Regions from separate parts of the Streptococcus intestinihominis genome, predicted to be linked through region 3. Evidence: predicted binding sites of a transcription regulator. Region 3 holds the regulator's gene; each other region holds the start of a gene.
What was found. The regulator Rex, encoded in region 3, represses fermentation and respiration genes when NADH is low (regulators of the CRP and FNR family bind a similar motif). The targets are predictions, from matches to a motif close to TTGTGAANTANTTCACAA.
Positions count from the first base shown of each region.

Region 1 (3,282 bases), 170 kb from region 3:
CTTAATAGGAAATTGGAACGATGATTTGTAGAACCATGTTCCCTTTTTCGACCTTCGCAGAATGGATTTGATAGCCACTTGTCGGCAAGGTCAATTGGATTTGATTGCCTGTCATGGTAGCTCCGGTTCCCTCTTGGTTAACTTTTTCAGCAATTTTCGAAGCAACCAAGGCACGTGGAATTGGGAGATGGCCAAGACGGGCCCGTTCTAGGTTTAAGGTCAATTGTTGATCCGTCACACTCACTGTATAGTCCATGCTCACCATGGTTTCTACTGGTCCTAGTTCAATCGGCACCTGAACATTGATATAGTCTCCATTCATAGCAACTGCTGTATTGAGGAGTGTTTCATCCGAAACCTCTCCAAGCATTCCTTTGATGACTTGGCGCAATTGAGGAGAGTTCAGCTGAAGCTCTGTTTGGAGGCCAGATGCTGTTACGTCTGCTGTAGAAAGACCTTCTTGAGCCAGATCTACCAGCGAAGTATTCACTGTTACATTTTTAAATTGTTCTTGAGTCGAAACTTTTGCCGGTATCAAGAAAATTGCTAAGACAATCACTAGGAGGAAGGTCAGTCCGATGAGTCGTTTGATCCATTTCCACATATGGTCACCTCTTTTCGTTTTGATGGATGGAAGAGAGTTCATCTCTATCACTTTTGATCAATTCTTTTTCAAAATATGACTTCTATTCTACCCTAATTTTTCAAAAAAAGCGAACGAGAGGAATAAGGTGCACATAAGAAAAGAGGCTGGACAAGGTCACAACCTCTGGTTTTATCTTAATGGAATTGCATCCCACCATCCACGATGATGGTTTGTCCTGTGATGTAGTTTGAATCAGGACCTGCAAGGAAGCTAACCGCTGCTGCTACATCTTCAGGTTCTGACAAACGTTTGAGGGTTATATCTTTAGCAAAAGTTTGCATACCCCATTCGTCATCTTTACCAGCGTTCTTACCAACTTCATGAGCGATGTCAAACATCATTGGAGTCTTAACGATACCAGGTGCATACGCATTGACAGTGATGCCTGAATCTGCCAAGTCACGTGCCAATGTTTGCGTAATTCCACGAACAGCGAATTTAGTACCACCATAGACAGTCAAGTTAGGGTTACCAACGACACCAGCCTGTGAGGTGGCATTGATGATTTTTCCTCCATGGCCAAGCGCTTTGAATTGGGCTTGAGCAGCTTGAGCACCCCAAATCACACCACCAACGTTGATGGCAAAAGTGCGCTCAAATTGTTCTTCTGTAATCGTATCAAGTGGTGTAGTTGGTGCAACACCAGCGTTGTTAACGACGACGTTTAAGTCTCCGAAATGATCCACAACTTTTTGGAAAGCTGCAGCCACTTCTGCTTGTTTGGAGACATCCGCAACGACCGCAAAAGCATTTTCAGCTGACAATTCAGCCACTGCTTTTTCCGCTGTTTCAGCGTTGTAATCCAATACTCCGACCTTGAAGCCATCTTGTACCAATCGTTTCGCAATCGCAAAACCGATTCCTTGACCTGCACCTGTGACAATAGCTACTTTAGACATATGATTCCTCCTTGGTATCCCTGATACCAGCAAATGTTCATAGAAGAACAGCAAAGGTTGACAGTCAGTTTTGAGAGAATCTATCATAAGTTCCTTCCAAAACTATGCTAACAGTATACTCCTTTGTGAAATAAGTGTCAAACTCTGGCCTCTTATTATCTAAAATAATTTACAATCTATGTTATCTTTATTTAGTAATAGGTTAACTGATCTAAATAATTTTGAAAGAGCTTTCTTATCTTAACAAAAACACTCATATTGCCTATTGTTTTGGGGATTATTTCATGCTACACTAATCCTAAGAGAATCAAACAATAAGGAGATCAAACAATGAAAGAATTCATGGATAAATTGAATAACCTACCTAAGCCGATTCAATACATTATTGCCATCATTATTTTCTTTATCGCGTTTTACATTTCTTATAGCTTGTTTTAAGCTATCGCTATAAAAGAACTTTTTAGCTAATGCAGTATATAAAAAGAACCTCCAGATGAAGGTTCTTTCTTTTTTTATAACATTTTAAAGACTGCTACTGCTAGTACTGCTCCAATGATTGGCCCTACTACTGGGATCCAAGCGTAACCCCAGTCGCCATCTCCTTTGTTAGGAATAGGAAGGAGGCTGTGCATGATACGAGGTCCTAGGTCACGAGCTGGGTTGAGAGCGTAGCCTGTAGTTCCACCGAGAGACAAACCAATCCCTACAATCAAGGTACCAACGGCAAAAGTACCGAGTCCTGCTTGAAGGTCATAAAGACCAAGTGCAAAGATAGTCAGAAGCAAGACAAAGGTTCCAAGGATTTCACTGATTAGATTGGAAGTAGTGTCTTTGATAGCTGGACCTGTACTGAAGGTTGCAAGGATATTTCCAGGATTTTCTTCTGCTAGGTAATGCGGTTTGAACTGTAACCAGACAAGGACTTGCCCAACCATGGCTCCAGAGAATTGAGCGATGATATAAGGAATCACAGATGCCCAAGCTAGTCCACCATTAAGAGCAACCCCAATTGTCACCGCTGGATTCAAATGTGCCGGACTTAACTTGCCAGAGATAAAGGCTGCCACTGCAACTGCAATCCCCCAACCAAGGGTAATGACGATCCAACCTGAGTTGTGGCTTTTTGTTTTTGGAAGAACCACTCCTGCTACAACCCCATTTCCCAAAAGAATCAGGATTAAGGTCCCTAAAAATTCACCAAATAATTCTTTCATATGATTTATTTCTCCATTATAAAGAGGGGCCGGTCAGATATTCTCCTTTCCAACCCCTTTTTGTTTTTCTTAATTTTTTAATGCTGCCAAGTCATTGTTTTCCAAAGCGACTTGCAAGTCTTGGCGGAAGCCAACTTTTTCTTCTTCTGACCATTCATAGAAGCGTCCCATTTCATCCAAAACAGGTTCGATTATCGCATCTAAGCTATCGCGCATGAAGAGCATGTGGTTCGTCCGACGAAGAAGGAAGTCAACTGGGCTAAGTGCCAATTCATTGCGCATTGCATAGTGAAGTGATAAGGTATCTGCTAGGCTCAATCCAGGTGCTTGTTCCACGCTATGAGCAAGGGCGAAGACCTTAGGTGCATTGGAACCGTATAGGTTAGCTAGGTAGTGAGCTTCTTTACTGTCCAAGCCACGAGACACGCCAAGTTGAGCAAAGGCTTCGATTTCAGAATCCACGTTCGTTGGGTTAATTTCTCCACCTGATACTGGATAGGTCTTAGAGTTGATTAATTTGAAC
Region 1 is NZ_JBKQBL010000002.1:28,325-31,606, reverse strand. Features, by position in the region: gene ACLOR3_RS03430 (hypothetical protein) at 2-604, opposite strand; gene ACLOR3_RS03425 ((S)-acetoin forming diacetyl reductase) at 781-1,545, opposite strand; gene ACLOR3_RS03420 (MIP/aquaporin family protein) at 2,058-2,759, opposite strand; gene glpO (type 1 glycerol-3-phosphate oxidase) at 2,829-3,282, opposite strand, start outside.
Region 1: a site for Rex is predicted at 1,669-1,686, ahead of ACLOR3_RS03425 ((S)-acetoin forming diacetyl reductase). Genes of this name have one in related genera too.

Region 2 (3,282 bases), on a different contig from region 3:
GATTTGGTAAACTACCTTATTGCGACGAAGGTCAAGCTGTTCGATGATACGATCAAGGAAACCAAGCTCTACCATAGCGTGGTCTGTAACGATCATGACACGTTCAACGTCACGACATTTTTGTAGGTATTCAATTGAATCACGTTCAAAGTATGTTTTTGAAGGAAGTTTCATCCATTGCATGTTATTTCTCCGGCGTCCGACTTTTTTGATATTCAAGAGGTTGATGGCACTAACGTTGTCCCCAACAGAGTTACGTCCGTAAGAACCACATCCAAGTGTCAATGATGGCAAGAAGGCATTGTAAACATCCCCGATACCACCGAAAGTCGAAGGAGAGTTGCAGATCACACGAATGGCTTTAACTGCTTTACCAAATTCTTTGGTCAATTCTTCGTCAGCTGTATGGATGGCAGCTGAGTGACCAAGACCGTTGAATTCAACCATTTGGCGAGCTTTGTTAATTCCGTCTTCACGGCTTTCAGATTTCAAGACAGCGATGACTGGTGACAATTTTTCACGAGTCAAAGGCTCTTTTTCACCAACTTCTTTACATTCTGCCGCAAGGATATTGGTTCCTTCTGGAACTGAGAAGCCAGCTTGTTCTGCGATCCATGCCGCTGGTTTCCCAACGATGTCCGCATTCAATTTCGCACCCGCACAGTTCTTGCTGTTAGCTTTTACGCCGAAGCAGAACTCTTCAAGAAGGGCTTTTTCTTTTTTGTTAACGAAGTAAGTGTGGTAAGATTTGAATTCTTCAACAAACTCATCGTAGATTTCTTTATCGATGATAACCGCTTGTTCAGACGCACAAACCATACCATTGTCAAATGATTTAGACATAACGATATCATGTGCTGCTTGGCGGATGTTAGCTGATTTTTCAACATAGGCAGGAACGTTTCCGGCACCTACCCCAAGTGCTGGCTTCCCACATGAGTATGCCGCTTTAACCATGGCATTCCCACCGGTCGCAAGGATAGTCGCAACTCCTTCGTGGTTCATAAGGGCACTGGTTGCTTCCATAGATGGTTGCGTAATCCATTGCACACAGTTTTCAGGAGCTCCTGCTTTAATCGCTGCATCGCGGACGATTTGTGCCGCATGAGCAGATGATTCTTGAGCTGATGGGTGGAAGGCAAAGACGATAGGGTTCCGTGTCTTCAAGGAAATCAAAGCTTTAAAGATTGCTGTTGAAGTAGGGTTGGTTGTAGGGGTGATCCCGCAGACAACTCCGACTGGCTCAGCAATAAGGGTCAAACCAGTGACGTCATCTTCTGAAATGACACCAACTGTTTTCGTATGACGCATGTTATTTACTACGTGTTCACAAGCGAACAAGTTCTTAGTCGCCTTGTCTTCAAAGACTCCACGACCAGTTTCTTCATAGGCATGAAGAGCGAGCTCACCGTGTGCGTCAAGAGCTGCTACAGATGCTTTCGCCACAATGTAGTCTACTTGCTCCTGATCCAATTTGCGCATTTCTTCAAGCGCAACAAGTGCTTTTTGCACCAACTCGTCTACGTGTTTTTCAGCAGCGAGTTTCTTTTCTTCAGGTGAGAGAGTTTTTTTATCAGCCATTTGATGCTTTCCTCCAATGTTTGAAACCCTTATCCTTTTCCGGAACTTTTTCCTGTTTTCAGAAACTTTCAAGAATAGTGTAAGAAATTTCGATTTGTTAATTTTTTCACAATATTATTGTACTCTATTTTAGAAAATTTGTAAATAGTTTCACAAAGATTTTTTTAACTTTTTTCCATGAACCCTCCTTCTCCTTCTATACAGGAGTATTTTCAAGAAAAAATTGAAGGAATTTTTTGAGAACGCACTTCAATTTCACAAACAAATATTTTCACGCAATTTTTGTAAGCGTTTTCTTAATTTTACTAAAAAAAGCAATTTTCTTCAAGTGAAAATTGCTTAAATCATATAGTAAATTTTACGGTTTAACCGGCCCCTGATTGGCTTGATCAACTGCTTCTTTCACGACGTTGGCATACAGGTTTCCTCCAACATCGATGGAACCATCTGATTCTAAACCAAAGTGGACATTATCCGTTCCAGCCCAAATCTCTGGATTATCGACAGCCACTTGGTACCAGTCTGCTACATAGACATAGTCATATTTTTTAGCCAATTCCAGCTGATACTGTCGAGTCTGAACGGTAACGCTATTGCTATCATTGGCTTCACGCCCATCATATGGGGTCACAAAGATTAAGCGATGTCCTTTTGGTAATTCTTGAACAAACTTATCCAACAATTCTTGATAATTATTAGAAGAGTTGGTTCCAAGTGCGATTACCACGTTCTTGAGTAAGACTCTATTGGCAATATCTGTTTCATATACTTTTAATCCTGAGTCCAGATTGCGACTCACCAAAGCATCTAATTGGATATCTGGCAGTACTTGTTTCAGATAATCTGATGCCCGGAGGTTTACAGAATCTCCGATCATGGTCACGCCATCTGACACATTGTAGGAAGTCGCTGAAGCATTGTCAACTTGGGCACGCGTGATCTGCATCTTGCTGTCGGATTGACGAAGTCCTTCGGTAATCAGGTTTTCATCAAAGGCTCCGACGCGTGGCGCAAAGAGTGCAATCCCAAACATGAGCAAGGTCAAGGGAATCGCGCTGTAAAAGAGTGGTTTCGTGAAACTTCTGAGATCCATCGAGATCCCAAAAATCTTCGGTTCACGTCCAGCCAAGGTTGGTTCAATAATATAGAAACTCAAGGCAGCAAGACTAAAGGATACAAGCGCTGTTAGTAGAGAGGCCCAGCCATTGGTCATTAATTGAGAAAAGATAATGTAAAATGGCCAGTGGAAGAGATAGACCCCATAACTGGTATCTGCAATAAAGGTAATCACTGCTGGTTCTTTCTGATTCGGTGTCTTTTCATGGAGGACACGTGTCATCACAATCATCACAGATGCAGCAAGAGTTGCTACTAAAAAGCCAAATAAATAGGTCCAAACACTATCAAAGGGAAGGATAAAGGTCAAGACCAATAAAACTAGAAAAGCACCCGCTAAAATCGCTAACGTCTTCTGTAGAGATAGCTTCTTCACTAATTGAGTAAGATTTGGGCTGGTCGTTGTAATCCCTGTCACTGTCGCTAAAGCACTCCCCACAAAGAAAGGAAAGACGTGAGCGATACTAGAAAAGTAGACATTGGACAAATTCTTGGTGACCAGTGCTCCGACAAAGAAGGTCAGGAAAGTCACCAAAAAGAGACCTGTCGAAGATAGGAAGATATAGCCTCTATATTGGCCAACTG
Region 2 is NZ_JBKQBL010000006.1:75,334-78,615, forward strand. Features, by position in the region: gene adhE (bifunctional acetaldehyde-CoA/alcohol dehydrogenase) at 1-1,581, opposite strand, end outside; gene ACLOR3_RS09255 (acyltransferase family protein) at 1,940-3,282, opposite strand, start outside.
Region 2: a site for Rex is predicted at 1,676-1,693, ahead of adhE (bifunctional acetaldehyde-CoA/alcohol dehydrogenase). Genes of this name have one in related genera too.

Region 3 (3,282 bases):
CTTCGTCCCGATACAATTTTAGTATCTACCATGTATGCCAACAACGAAACGGGTGATCTCTTGCCTATCAAGGACATTTCAGACCTTTTAAAAGACCATCCTGCTGCTTTTCATGTCGATGCAGTTCAAGCCGTTGGTAAACTTGCTGTAGCCCCTGAAGAGCTAGGAGTTGATTTTCTAACCGCATCGGCCCATAAATTTCACGGACCTAAGGGAGTTGGTTTTCTCTATGCTAAAAAGCCTGACTTCTTCAATCTCTTACACGGAGGTGACCAAGAAGACAAGCGTCGAGCTAGTACAGAGAACTTGATTTCAATTGCAGGAATGGCTCAAGCCCTCAAAGAAGCAACTGATCAGTTAGACGCAAATTATCAGTATATTCAGCGCTTATCTGATCGTATCCTAACTGGCCTAGAAGATTTAGATTTCTATCTGAATAGCACAGACTCCAAACTTCCTCATGTCTTGAACATTGGCTTTCCTGGTATCAGCAATGATATCCTACTGCTACGTTTAGATATGGCGGGAATTTCAGTCTCAACTGGCTCTGCTTGTACTGCGGGGACTGTTCAGCCAAGTCATGTCCTTGCAGCTTATTACGGCGAAGATTCACCCCGCTTGAAGGAATCTATTCGCATTAGTTTATCCGAATTCAATACGACTGCTGAGGTCGATACTTTTATAACAACTATACACAAAATTTTAGGAGAATTACATGGCATTTGAAACATCTGTCTCATTACCAAACTGCGATTACACATACGCAATCCATCCAAATATTAAAAAATATACCCTACGCGACAATACCTTTGCACAAACAAAGGTCGGGAACTACGAATTAAATCGTTTGTTAGAAGCTATTCCAAATAGCGGAGATGGCTTTAAGTTAAAAATTATCATCAATAAGGATTTAACAGGATTTAAAATTAACATTACTGACAAGTCAGGCCTTCGTTTGGTAAATATTTTTAAAAACCCAGAAAACAAGATTATCCAACAAAAATTCTACTTCCTCATGGACAGTTTAGTTGAACGTGAAATCTTTGAAAGGATTGAAAACTAATGACCAATGGTCCTGTAGTCCTCACCTATTTGGATGCATACCAAAAAGAACGTCAGGTTAGCTACGATAACATCGATCACTGTCTATTAGCCTTCTCAGGCTGTGTGACCATTCCAGATTCCTATCAGGTTGTTTCTGTTACCTACAAGGAGCATACCTTACCTTTCACTGGAAAAATCGGTGACTTTTATCGCTATCTGATTCAGTTCGATCAGAGTTTAAGAAATTCCAATTAACAAAGAAAACACCATTTTGGTGTTTTTTTAGTAGAAGATAGTTGCTTTTTTCACAAACTTTTTATACAATAGATTTGAAAGGTTGTGATATTGTGAAACAAGATAAGACTAATCCAATTCCTCGTGCTACTGCCAAACGACTCTCCTTGTATTACCGCATTTTTAAACGCTTTAATGCAGAGAAAATCGAGCGAGCAAATTCAAAACAGATTGCTGAAGCCATCGGGATTGATTCCGCAACTGTTCGTCGAGACTTCTCCTACTTTGGAGAGCTTGGACGACGTGGTTTTGGTTATGATGTCAAAAAGTTAATGAACTTCTTTGCCGATCTCTTGAATGATAACTCCATCACCAATGTTGCTATCGTCGGGATTGGAAATATGGGGAGTGCCCTTCTTCACTATCGCTTCCATGAGCGAAACAAAATGAAAATTGTCATGGCATTTGATACGGATGATCATGAGTTAGTCGGCACTAAAAGTAAAGATGGTATACCGATTTACGGGATCTCCACACTAAAAGAAAAACTTGAGGGACAAGAGATTCAAACAGCCATTTTAACCGTTCCAAGTGTAAAATCTCAAGAAGTTGCAGATTTATTAGTTGAAGCTGGTATCAAGGGAATCCTTAGCTTTTCTCCCGTACACTTAACAGTTCCAAAAGATGTGGTAGTCCAATATGTCGACCTAACCAGTGAACTGCAAACCCTTCTCTACTTTATGCGTAAAAATTCATGATAAGCAAAGAGGCTGGGACAAAAGTCCTAGCCTCTCAATTGTCTTTGGATGATCGAGCAAGACGCAGTGGTTGAGTGGGCTCTACTACGCTGATTTCATCAGCTTTTACAGCCCTACTCAACTGTGCGGAGGTGGGATGACGAAATCGAATTCTAACGAATTACCGATTTCTGTCCCACTCTCTTTTTCTATACCAATAAATCTGTTTCTTCCCGATAGCTATAGTAATCATCAGTTGAGACAATCAGATGGTCCAGAAAAACAATTCCTAGACAATTGCAGGCTTCAATCATTTGTTGGGTGACGCCATCATCATTCTTGCTGGGATGAATGATCCCGGACGGGTGGTTGTGAACCAAGATTAAGGATGTCGCCATATGCTTGATGGCATAGTGCAAAATTTCTCTCGGTTCTGCAATGCTACGATTGACTGTTCCGATAAAGATCACTTGCTGATGGATAATTTGATTTTGGGTATTCAGATACAGGGCCAATAAATGTTCCTGTTTCTCATGGCCTATTTTTTGTTGCATCATTTTTGCCAGCTTCTGACTACTCATGATTTGTTCCGTTTCAATCACTTCAGAAGTCTGTATTCGTTTCCCTAGTTCAATAGCAGCTAACAGCTCAATGGCCTTAACTTTCCCAATTCCTGGAACTTCCTTTAACTCCTGAAAACTCATACTAGCCAGTTCTTTTAAACTCTTTAGTGAGCCCAGCAGGTCCTGAGCGATCTCGTAGACTGGTTTATTTTTGTTCCCCGTCCGTAATAAGATGGACAGCAATTCTTGATGACTGAGCTTATCAGGTCCTTCTGTTAGCAAACGTTCTCTAGGTAAGAGACCTGATTCTTGAAATACAATATGATACATAAAAAACCTCCTCAATTAATAATTCGCAATTGAGGAGGAAAAAGGACGATTCTGTATAAATTAAATTGGACAAACTACTTCTCTTAAGTTTTCAAGAATTCGAGTTTCTTCATTTGAGAAGTTAATTTTATAGCACTCTTGCACTTGTTCCAAAGACGCAAGAAATTGACGAATTTCGTATCGAATTAAGTGTTCTTGATCATCAGGAAGGTTTTCAATGGTTTCGAAGACCTGTTCAACTTCGTAGATACCCTTGGTAATGAGACCTGTTTTGGGGAAATCATTGACCAGTAAGCCATAGAAGTTTCTTAACAAAGTATAGATATCTTCTGTGCACATTTGGTTCCTCCAAGTTTCTTTCTATCACTCTTCTA
Region 3 is NZ_JBKQBL010000002.1:198,949-202,230, forward strand. Features, by position in the region: gene ACLOR3_RS04290 (cysteine desulfurase family protein) at 1-726, shown strand, start outside; gene ACLOR3_RS04295 (DUF1831 domain-containing protein) at 716-1,063, shown strand; gene ACLOR3_RS04300 (DUF4649 family protein) at 1,063-1,299, shown strand; gene ACLOR3_RS04305 (redox-sensing transcriptional repressor Rex) at 1,392-2,036, shown strand; gene radC (RadC family protein) at 2,225-2,908, opposite strand; gene ACLOR3_RS04315 (porphobilinogen deaminase) at 2,969-3,247, opposite strand.